Linked DNA regions of Silvibacterium dinghuense. The protein of the gene in region 2 interacts with the protein of the main gene of each other region in a pairwise test. Links are inferred from orthologs where the notes say so. Each region holds a gene or a part of one and is shown on either strand. Other genes may lie near its edges.

Region 1 (5,633 bases), on a different replicon or contig from region 2:
ACACCGACTCCGGCAGGGAATCCTGCGGCGGCCGCTCTGCTCTTGCGGGTCGAAGCATTGAGCGGGCGTACGGATTTCCGGGAGAAAGCTGAAGATACACTCGAGGCTTTTGGCGGTATCGTCGAGCACTTCGGGCTTTACGCGGCTACTTACGGTCTTGCGCTGGAGTTGCTCATGCTGCCGCCGGTGCAGGTGGTGGTGATCGGCGACGGCGTGGAGGCGCGATCCCTGACGGCCGCGGCTCGCGCGCGTTATGCCGTCCATAAGCAGGTGCTGCATCTGCGGCGTGAGCAGGTCACGGCGGAGAATCTGCCGCCTGTGCTGGCGGAAACACTTCCGCAACTGCCATGGTTACAAAATGAGGGGGCGTTTGCGGTCGTCTGCCGCGGCGCAAGCTGCATGCCGCCGACACGTGACGCTGAAAAGCTTCTGCGGCAGATGGCCGGTGAGTAGTCAGGCCGTAACCATGTCTTGAAGGACAGGGGATGACAGGGATTCAGACATTGGCAGCCCGAGGGCTGCTGGGACTTGCAGGCGCGCTGGCGACTCCGCTTGTCGCCCGGATGGCTCGCCGCGATGCAGGCGCGGGAGAGCGCTGGGACCGGGTATTTCTTGCCGTGTTCGCTCTCAGCCGCCTGTTGCTGTACGGCCTTGTTTTCGGCCTGCTGCATCTTGCGCCGCGCGGCGATATCCCCGCTTTTTACTATCCGCAGGCGTTGCATGTGCTCGCCGGACAGCGGCCTTATCGTGATTTCATCAGCAGCTATGCGCCGTTGCACAGCTATCTCGATGCAGCAGCGGTTTTGCTCTGGCATTCTCCGCTTGCGATCATCCTGCTCGCTGTGCTGGCAGAGATTGCGATGATGGCGACGTGGAGTGCGGTGACGAGAGGCTTCATCCCGGGACATTCGGGGCGGACTGCGCGATGGCTCTACCTGGTAAGCCCGCTCAGCGTGATGTTTGTCACCGTCGATGGCCAGAACAATGTCCTGATCGGTCTGCTGCTGGCTCTTGCGGTGCTGCTGGCGTTGCGCGAGCGCCGCGCACTGTCGGGCATCAGTTATGCTCTTTCGGCCTGCGTGGTGAAATTCCTCTCGCTGATCTATCTGCCGGTTTTTGTGCTCACCATGCGCCGCTGGAGCGCATGGCTTGCCGGCACGCTGCTGACGCTCGCCGTCGTGTATGGATCGTTCGCAGCGATGCACCTGCCGATTCAGCAGCCGCTTACCGCTGAAGGCGACCACCGCGGAGCGGGATGTCTGCCGTATGTGATCGAGGTCCTGGCGGGCAGGCAACTGAGCGGACACCTGTGGGATGGCCTCCTGGTGCTGGCACTTCTGCTCATCCTCGGACTGATTCTGATTGTTTCCCGCAGTCACGAGGCGCAGCGTATCGCAATGGAGAAATGGCGCGGGGTGCAGCTCTACCTGCTGCTGCATGGCATGACTGCCATGACAATTGCCGTTCTTCTGCTCTCGAAAAAGTCCTGGCCGACATACGTGCTGATGGCGCTTTTTCCGCTGTGTGTCCTGGTCGCGCAGTCGCGGCCGCTTACGATCTGGCTCTTCGGGCTGTTTCAATGCGTGGCCGTGGTGGAACACAGCTTTTGGGCCTCGATCCTGAGCCAGCCGGATTCGGTGCAGATGCGGACGCTGCTCAGCGCGGGCAATCATGCGGCGTTTGTGCAGATGGGGCTCGAGATTCTGCTCCTGGCCGGGTATGTGCTGTTTTTAGGGATAGCAGTCCGCGGCATTCGCAGGAGTGCGTTAAGTCGTATCCCCATATCGCCATGGGATGAGCCTGCGGGGTAGCGAAGTGGTAGGGATGACGACTCTAAAACATTTGTTCGTGCCTCCCACCCAAGCAGAGCTTGGATGGGGCACCCAACCGCAGTTTTCCTTGATATGTGCAGCAAAAGCAGAAGCCCCGCCGGAACGGGGCTTCTGCTTTTGTGCCTGGACGGGTTAGTCCTAGTACATGCCTTCCATGCCGCCGCCGTGTCCGGCCGGGGCCGCTGCCTTGGGCTCGGGGATGTCCGAGACCATGGCTTCGGTGGTCAGCATCAGGCCGGCGATCGAGGCCGCGTTCTGCAGGGCAGTGCGCGTGACCTTGGTCGGGTCGATGACACCGGCCGCAACCAGGTCCTCGAACTTGTCGGCACCGGCGTTGTAGCCGTAGTGGTCGTCCTTGCTCTCGTGGATCTTGCCGACAACCACGGCGCCTTCGACACCGGCGTTGCTGACGATCTGGCGGAGAGGCTCTTCGATGGCGCGGCGGATGATCTGTGCACCGATCTTCTCGTCACCTTCGAGGGTCTTGATGAGCTCATCGACCGCAGGGGTGCTGCGGACGAGGGCCACACCGCCGCCCGGGACGATGCCTTCCTCGACGGCCGCGCGGGTCGCATGCATCGCGTCCTCGACACGGGCCTTCTTCTCCTTCATCTCGGTTTCGGTGGCTGCACCGACCTTGATGACGGCAACGCCGCCGACCAGCTTGGCCAGGCGCTCCTGGAGCTTCTCGCGGTCGTAATCGGAAGAGGTCTTCTCGATCTGGCTGCGGATCTCCTTGACGCGACCGGCGATGTCGGAGTCGCTGCCGCGGCCCTCAACGATGGTCGTGTTGTCCTTGTCGATGGTCACGCGCTTGGCACGGCCGAGGTCTTCCACCTTGACGTTCTCGAGCTTGATGCCGAGGTCTTCGGTGATGGCCTTGCCACCGGTGAGCTTCGCGATGTCTTCGAGCATGGCCTTGCGGCGATCGCCGAAGCCGGGAGCCTTGACGGCCGCGACGTTCAGGGTGCCACGCAGCTTGTTGACGACCAGGGTCGCGAGCGCCTCACCATCGACGTCCTCGGCGATGATGACGAGCGGCTTGCCCTGACGGGCGACCTGCTCGAGCAGCGGAAGCAGATCCTTCATGGAGCTGATCTTCTTCTCATGGATCAGGATGAACGGATCCTCGAGCGAGGCTTCCATGCGGTCCGGATCGGTGACGAAGTAGGGGCTCAGGTAGCCGCGGTCGAACTGCATGCCTTCGACGACGTCGAGCTGGGTCTCGAGGGTCTTCGACTCTTCGACGGTGATGACGCCGTCCTTGCCGACCTTCTTCATCGCTTCGGCAATGATGGTGCCGATGGTCGCGTCGGAGTTGGCCGAGATGGTGCCGACCTGGGCGATCATGTCGCCGGTGACGGGCTTCGAGAACTTGGCGAGTGCGCCGCCATGAACAGCACCGTTCTCGTCACGCTTGCCGACGATGGCCTCGACAGCCTTGTCGATGCCGCGCTTGAGAGCCATCGGGTTCGCACCGGCGGCAACCGTCTTCACGCCTTCGCGGTAGATGGCCTGGGCCAGGACAGTGGCGGTGGTGGTGCCGTCGCCGGCCACATCCGAGGTCTTCGAAGCCACTTCGCGAACCATCTGGGCGCCCATGTTCTCGAGGGAGTCCTTGAGCTCGATTTCCTTGGCGACGGTGACGCCGTCCTTGGTGATCGTCGGCGAGCCGAACTTCTTCTCGATGACGACGTTGCGGCCCTTGGGGCCGAGGGTGACCTTCACCGCGTCGGCGAGGGTGTTGACGCCGCGCAGGATGGCCTGGCGGGAGTCTTCCCCGTGCAGAATCTGCTTTGCCATTTTGTGTCTCCTTCAGATCTTTGGTTGAGCGGTCATCGCACCCACATCTCAAAATCGAGATGTGGGGCACCCGGCTCTTACCGGTTATGAAAGCTTGTGCGCCGAAGGCGCGAGTCGCTGGACGCGCAGTCCTACTTCTTGAGGATGCCGAGGACTTCTTCCTCGCGCATGATCAGGAACTCTTCGCCGTCGATCTTGATCTCGGTGCCCGAGTACTTGCCGAAGAGGATGCGGTCGCCGGCCTTGACGTCGAGCGGGAAGGTCTTGCCTTCGTCGTTGGACTTGCCCTTGCCGACGGAGATGACTTCGCCTTCCTGCGGCTTTTCCTTGGCGCTGTCGGGGATGATGATGCCACCGCGGATGGTCTCACCCTCTTCGACACGACGGACGAGGATGCGATCATGCAGCGGAGTGAAGGTGGTCGCTACAGTTGCAGTTGCCATTGCTATGCTTCTCCTTCGCGCGGGAATATCCCGCGAAATGCTGTGCTGAGTTCTGGACTGGACAGGAAAAACGTCCGACGGTCACCCCGGCATCCGGGATTTAGCACTTAGCACCGTCGACTGCTAACGTAGCTGGATTTTACGCGGGTTGTCAAGCCATAGAGCGAGAAATACAGATAAAATCTGCGTGAATTACGCTCAAGGGTAATGCGGGTAGCCACCTGTTCCGGGAAGCAAGGGAAAAGCGGTGGTCAACATGGAGTTTGAATCGCGTGTATAGGATTGATTTTGCACCGCTTCTTTGCCCTTTCAGCGGCGCCTTTGAGGAGCCGGCCAGTAGACGGACAGCCGGTTGACCGAAGCGGGGACATCCATCGAATGGATGACGCGGGATTCGTCATCTGTGCGTAATATGGGCGAATTCCTGGAGATACCCACTGTGCGCAAGATGTCACTTTTTTCTTCCCCGATGCATGCCTATGCCTTCTGGGGTGGTTCTCTGGCGGTTGTGGCCGGAGTTTTGATGCATGTTCCCATGTTTCTCATGGGCCGGGCTGTTCACTATCAGCTTGCAGGCATGCCCATGGGCAACACCATGCTCGCAGGCATGGGTTTGATCGTTGCCGGATGCATGGCCACGGCCTACGGACTGTTGCCCAAGCGTGTTGCGAAGCCCACGACGTTTGAGGAGATTGCCGCCCCCGAGGGCGCGCCGTTGAGCCCGGCGCATTGGGGACAGATCGCATTGCTTGCCGTCGCTCTGGTGATCGACGTGATGAAGGCCGCCTCGCTTGGCTTCGTCGTTCCCGGTATGCGAACGGAATATCACCTGACGAAGGCTGCTGTTTCGATTCTGCCGTTTGTCGCGCTTACGGGAACCACTGTGGGTTCCTTCCTGTGGGGGTGGCTTGCCGATATCTACGGTCGCCGCGCCACGATTCTGCTGGCGGCGGTCATGTTCATGGCTACCTCGATCTGCGGAGCCATGCCGTCGTTCGCGTGGAATATCTTCATGTGCTTCCTGATGGGTATCGGCGCAGGCGGCATGCTGCCGGTGGGATACGCCCTGCTGGCGGAGATCATGCCCACGCGGCATCGCGGATGGTGCCTTGTGCTGGTCGGCGGTATCGGCACGGTGGGCGGGTATTTCGCCACAAGCGCCTGTTCGGCGCTGCTGCAGCCTACCTTCGGGTGGCGCATTCTCTGGCTCATCAACCTGCCGATCTCGGCGATCCTGATTGTCGTGAGCCCGCTACTGCAGGAGTCGGCCCGCTTTCTCCAGGAGATGGGCCGGGTGGACGAAGCGCGTGCCACGCTGGCTCGTTACGGCCTCACGCTGTCCTCGACGGAAGCAGGTTCCTCTACAGGTCTTCCAGCAGAGCGTAAGGCTGATTCTTCGGCAACGCGAATTGTGGCCAGGCAGCCTGGACTAGCAGGCATGACGGTGGCGTTGACCATCGCAGCGTTGTCCTGGGGATTCGTCAACTTCGGCGTGCTGCTGTGGCTGCCAGGCAGTCTGGTGGCGGAAGGCCGCAGCATGGGGGTTGCCAGCGCA
Region 2 (6,044 bases):
CGGCTGCGCCAGCACCAGCGTGGTGTCCACGTTCACGATGCGATAGCCCGCATTCTGAATCTCTTCGAGCGCGAGGTTGAGGAAGATCGCCGAATCGGCATTCTTCCAGCGCGGATCGCCCGGAGGGAAGAAGCTGCCGATATCACCGGCCGAGACCGCGCCGAGCAGCGCGTCGGTGAGCGCGTGCAGCAGCACGTCGCCGTCGGAGTGACCGGCCAGGCCCTCCGGATGATCAATCGCCAGGCCGCCGATCTTGAGCGGCACACCCGGCTTGAAGGCATGCGAATCCCAGCCATATCCAATTCTGATGTTCATCTATTTCCTGTCCGTTGGGGCCTTCGGATGACAGCCCTGTCCCTAACAGGATAGAGCACTCCTCAGAATCAAAAATCGGTTCCCACGCGCGGCATCTCGAAAACCTTTCACGCAAAGACGCAAAGAACGCCAAGTCCGCGAAAACAGCGCAAAAACGCTCTTAGCATCCCTTTGCGGCTTTTCTTTGCGATCCTGGCGTCTTGGCGCGAACGTGATGTCCGCACCCATAAGAACCTAAGCCTTCGCGCGCCGCGCCAGGTAAAACTCTGCCAGCTCCAAATCGCCCGGCTGGGTGATTTTGAAGTTTGCCGCCGAGCCCGGAACCACGGCTACCGCCGCTCCGGCGCGCTCGACTACGCTGGCCTCGTCGGTACCCACAAAGCCGTCGGCTGCAGCCTCGGCAAAAGCCCGGCGAAGCAGCCCGCAGCGAAAGCCCTGCGGCGTCTGCGCCTGCACAATGTACTCGCGCGGAATCGTCGAGGTAATCAACGCGCCGTCGGCGGTGCGCTCCACCTGCTTGATGGTATCGACCGCGGGCAGGCCCACAATGGCCGCGTGATGCTTCTCGACAGCCTGGATCGTTCGCTGGATGGTCGCCGCATCGATCAGCGGCCGCACCGCATCGTGCACCAGCACGATGTCGTCCGCCTCGCAGGGCAGCACCGCCAGCGCATTTGCCACGCTGGCCTGGCGGCTGTCGCCGCCTTCGACGACCGTCACGCGACCGGCAAAGCCGTGCTCGGCGACGTGTGCCTTGACCCGCTCCACCTCGTTCGGACGCACGGCCACATAAATGCCCGCGATCGCCGGAACATCGGCAAAGGCGCGCAACGTGTGGATCAGGATCGGCGTGCCGGCCAGCTCAAGAAACTGCTTCGGAGCCGCCGAGGCCTGCCCCGCTGCCATCCGCGTGCCCAAACCGGCCGCGGGAAGAATGACGAAGACGCGCATAAGGACTGGAGTATATCAACAAATGCAGGGAAAACAGGGTAGAGAGGGTAGAGGGTAGGGCATAGAAGAAGTTCGCTCTTTGCCTCATATCTGGTGCAGCTCAAGAGGAAACCAGTCAAATCGTGACTCAGCCCCCTGACCCCTGAGCTCTGTGCCCTGCGCTCTGTATACTGAAATGTTCCGCGCAGGCGGATTCTCCCTATGAGCACAAAAGCAGAAATTCCCGTTCAGCCGGACTTCCTCGCCGAGGTCCAGGAGTGGATTGAAGCCTTCGACGAAGTCGTAGTCGGCGAAGGCCCCGAACATGGCGCGGAGCTGCTCGACGCTCTCCGCCGCCGCGCGCGCGAAGCCGGAGTGACGGCTGCCAGCGAGATCACCACCCCCTACCTCAACACCATCCCCAGGCACGAGGAAGAGACCTACCCGGGCGATCGTAACCTCGAGCAGCGCGTCGAGGCCCTCATCCGCTGGAATGCCATGGCCATGGTGCACGGCCAGAACAAGAAGGATGCCGGCATCGGCGGCCATATCGCCACCTATTCTTCGCTGGCCACCCTGCTCGAAGTGGGCTTCAACCACTTCTTCCGCGCCGACTACAACGGCCAGCCGGGCGATTTCGTCTACTTCCAGGGCCACGCCTCGCCGGGCGTCTATGCCCGCGCCTTCCTCGAAGGCCGCCTCACCGAGGAGCACCTCAAGAATTTCCGCCACGAGCTGCGCGACACGCCGGGACTCTCGTCCTATCCGCATCCCTGGCTTATGCCCGATTTCTGGCGCTTCCCCACGGTCTCGATGGGCATTGGCCCGCTGAACGCCCTCTACCAGGCGCGCTTCATGCACTATCTCGAGAACCGCGGCCTCATCGAGAAGACCAACCGCAAGATCTGGGCCTTCGTCGGTGACGGCGAGACGGGTGAGGTCGATACCCTCGGCGCGCTGCCCATCGCCACGCGCGAGAAGCTCGACAACCTGATCTTCGTGGTCAACTGCAACCTGCAGCGCCTCGACGGCCCGGTCAGCGGCAACAAGCGCATCATCGACGAGCTCGAAGGCGTCTTCCGCGGCGCCGGCTGGAACGTCATCAAGGTTGTCTGGGGCGCGGACTGGGACAAGCTCTTCGAGCGCGACCACCAGGGCCTGCTGCTCAAGCGCATGGAAGAGTGCGTGGACGGCGACTACCAGGCCTACAAGGCCAAGGGCGGCGCCTACCTGCGCCAGCACTTCTTCGGCAAGTACCCCGAGTTGCTCAAGCTGGTCGAGGACTACTCCGACGAGCAGCTGGCGAACCTGCACCGCGGCGGCCACGATCCGCAAAAGATCTACAACGCCTACAAGCGCGCCATCGAACACACCGGCAGCCCGACCGTCATCCTGGCGAAGACCGTCAAGGGCTACGGCATCGGCACCACGCAGGCCCGCAACGCCTCGCACCAGGAAAAGAAGCTGAGCGATGACGGCGTTACCGCCTTCATCAAGCAGTTCAACATCCCGATTCCCGAGGAGCAGGCCGCGGCCGGCAAACCGTGGAAACCGGAAGCGAATGCGCCGGAGATCGAGTACCTGCAGGCGCGCCGCGCCGAGTTGGGCGGCTACCTACCGCAGCGCACCGTGGCCCCGATGAACTTCAAGGCCCCCGCGCTCGACTACTACGGCGAGTGGACCGGCGGCTCGAAGGGCCGCGAGGTCTCGACCACCATGGGCTTCGTCTCCATCCTGCGCCACCTGCTCAAAGACGCGGAGTTCGGCAAGTACGTCGTACCCATCGTGCCCGATGAAGGCCGCACCTTCGGTCTCGAATCGGCCATCCGCCAGGTGGGCATCTACGCGCCCGAAGGCCAGAAGTACACCCCGCACGACTCCGACATGCTGCTCAGCTATCGCGAGGAGAAGGACGGGCAGATTCTCGAAGAGGGCATCACCGAGGCCGGTTCGCTGGCATCATTCACCGCCGCAGGCACCGCGTATGCCAACTACCGCGTCCCGGCCATTCCCTTCTACATGTACTACTCGATGTTCGGTTTCCAGCGCATCGGAGACATGATCTGGGCCTTCGCCGACTCGCGTGGCAAGGGCTTCCTGATGGGAGGTACCGCCGGACGCACCACCATGCTCGGCGAGGGCCTGCAGCACCAGGATGGCCACAGCCACGTGCTGTCCTCGACCGTGCCCACCTGCCTCAGCTACGACCCGGCCTTCGTCTACGAGCTGGCCACCATCGTCCAGGACGGCATCAAGCGCATGTACCAGGACAACGACCAGGTCTTCTACTACATCACCATGTACAACGAAGACTACGCCATGCCTGCCATGCCCGAGGGCTCGCAGGAAGGCATCCTCCGCGGCATCTACAGGTTCCAGGCCGCGCCGAAGGGCAAGGCAACTGCACAGCTCTTCGGCTCCGGTCCCATCCTCAACGAGGTCATCAAGGCGCAGGCCATTCTCGCCGACAAGTACGGCGTGCAGGCCGACGTCTGGAGCGTGACCAGCTACAACGAGCTGCGCCGCGACGCCCTCTCGGTCGAGCGCTGGAACCGCCTGCATCCGGCCGAGCCGGCGAAAAAGCCGTACATCCTCGAAGCGCTCGGTAACGCCAAGGGCCCGATCATCGCGGCTTCGGATTACATGAAGTCGATTCCCGACTCGCTCGCGCCCTGGCTGCTCGACCGCCTCGTCACGCTCGGCACCGACGGCTTCGGCCGCTCGGACAACCGCGAGCACCTGCGCCGTCACTTCGAAGTGGATGCCCCGTCGATCGTGGCCGCCACGCTCTCGAAGCTGGCCCGCGACGGCAAGTTCGACGCGAAGAAAGCCCAGGCCGCCTTCGCCGAACTCGGCATCGACACCGAAAAGATCGACGCCGCCAAGGCCTAACCAAACACTAGAACCAGACACGAAGAGCGCCGCAAGGCGCTCTTCGTGTCTGCGAAGGTTTTAATATTCGATTGTCATTCCGACCGGAGCGAGCCAAAGGCGAAGCGCAGTGGAGGAACCTGCGGTTCTTCTAATAAGCGAGGAAACGGATGCCCCATCCAAGCTCCGCTTGGGTGAGAGGATACGGACCTGAGATTGACGATGAGATTCTTACCGCAAAAAACTCTCAAGACCATCGACACGGCGGACGAGATCCAGTTCCTTCTCGTCCAGCGTCCGAGCTGGCTCCGATACGCAATCCCACTCCCTTTCATAGCCCTGCTCGTCTGGCAGGCCTCCGGATCCTTCGATCTCGCCGCCCTCTTCGGCGCCGGGATCCTCGCCCTCATCGCCTTCGCCAGCTGGATCGGCAGCGACCGTACGCTGCTCCAGGTCACCCGCGAACTCATCACCGCGCACGGCGACCTCGGCCAACCTCCGAACGAGCAGGTTGCCTTCGAGCCGGCCTCGCTCGACGCCATCGGCTACTCGGACGGCCTTGCCGGACGCCCCTCCGGTCTCTACGCCACGCAGGGATGGACCTTCCACTGCCTCATGCCCGGCCTCACCGAAGCCGAATGCCGGCAGGTTGTCGATGCCATCTACCGCAAGTTTCCAGGAATCGAAATCGGCGGCCCTCGCTACCATGGCCTCAGCCTCGTGAACTGATGCACGCCTTCGACAAGCGAACGATCGAAACAGTAGAAACAGCTGACGAGATCCAGTTCATCGTCAGGCGAAGCAATGGGTGGGCTATTCCTGGCGTGCTGTGCCTGCTCTTCCTCATTACGCTTTCTCAATTCTTTAGAGCTACGAATATAACGGCCTTCTTCATAGCCTTTGTTCTAGCCATTGTTCTTGCCGCGGCGCTAGTCAAACAGATCCTTCGCGGAAAAAAGACCATTCTTACTGCGTGGCGAGACAGGATTAGCGCGGAAGGCGATCTCGGCAATCTGTCATCGCAACATGTCGTATTGAAATCATCTTCGTTTCAATCTCTCGGATACATGGCCGGAGACGCAGAAGATAATGCCCCATCAGGCCTCTACGCATGGCGAGGAACGCCACAACAATGCCTCATACCGGAGCTCAATCGCAAAGAATGCGAACAGATTGTCAACGCAATCTATTTCAAATTCCCAAGTATCGGTTGCGGCGACAGCGACAGCGCCTCGCTCCTCTTCGATGAGAACGGCGGCCTCATCCGCCTTGGGCTCGACAAATAAGCACTACCGCTCTTCCGCAGTGAATGCCCGCTTCCACTCGTGTCCTTTGATCTGGAAGCCCTTCACAGCAGACGCATCGGCAGAGCCCACCTCCGTCACAGAAATACGCATGGCAAGTTTTCCGCCCTGGAGAACATCGACCTGTCTTGCGATCTGCACTCCGCTGAACGGCTGGACCGCAGATGGCTGTATGGCGAGGCCATGGATATAAGCCTTGTCCAATACGCCGCCCTCACCAAACCAATAGCCCTGTGACTGCACGGGGTCGAGCTCTCCGTGCTGCCCTTCAGGCCCGCGGAACACCCGGATATCGTTGCCGCTGCCCACCACGTCGCGACTGATCCTCCAATCCGACTCGGTCATCGTGTCATCCGCGGGGATAGGCTCCAGGGCAAGAAACACCGTGCGCAAGATCCCGGCATCCGACCCTTCCGAGAGCAGATACCAGTGATCGCCGCTGCGGGATCGCGCGAAATGGCTGGCGCCGATCCATGCCTCCCGCTTCCACTCCGTATCGCTCACCCATGTATCTTCATAGCGACCGGTCTGCACACCGCTCGACGTCCCTACCTGAAACTCGGCCTTCAACACATACGGAGAAGTAGCCCCCCAGGCAAGAAAGCTGGCCTTACGCCCGCGATC

Evidence for each region.
Region 1: the proteins of aceE (region 2) and groL interact in binary tests that used the Escherichia coli proteins (3 or more experiments, as listed by UniProt). The link is inferred for Silvibacterium dinghuense from one-to-one orthologs.

What each region holds. Positions count from the first base shown.
Region 1 is NZ_SDMK01000002.1:337,563-343,195, forward strand. What follows is about bases 1,304-4,151. They hold groL (chaperonin GroEL), read right to left. Parts: upstream 3,636-4,151; coding sequence 1,971-3,635; downstream 1,304-1,970. Other genes in these bases: ESZ00_RS10640 (glycosyltransferase 87 family protein), read left to right, coding at 1,304-1,811; ESZ00_RS10650 (co-chaperone GroES), read right to left, coding at 3,767-4,078. Also shown: ESZ00_RS10635 (thioredoxin domain-containing protein), read left to right, coding at 1-453; more of ESZ00_RS10640, read left to right, coding at 486-1,303; ESZ00_RS10655 (MFS transporter), read left to right, coding at 4,602-5,633.
Region 2 is NZ_SDMK01000001.1:1,281,867-1,287,910, forward strand. What follows is about bases 1,079-4,337. They hold aceE (pyruvate dehydrogenase (acetyl-transferring), homodimeric type), read left to right. Parts: upstream 1,079-1,467; coding sequence 1,468-4,137; downstream 4,138-4,337. Other genes in these bases: ispD (2-C-methyl-D-erythritol 4-phosphate cytidylyltransferase), read right to left, coding at 1,079-1,266. Outside these bases: ispF (2-C-methyl-D-erythritol 2,4-cyclodiphosphate synthase), read right to left, coding at 1-315; more of ispD, read right to left, coding at 550-1,078; ESZ00_RS05060 (hypothetical protein), read left to right, coding at 4,339-4,845; ESZ00_RS05065 (hypothetical protein), read left to right, coding at 4,845-5,402; ESZ00_RS05070 (energy transducer TonB), read right to left, coding at 5,406-6,044. UniProt on the Escherichia coli protein: Component of the pyruvate dehydrogenase (PDH) complex, that catalyzes the overall conversion of pyruvate to acetyl-CoA and CO(2).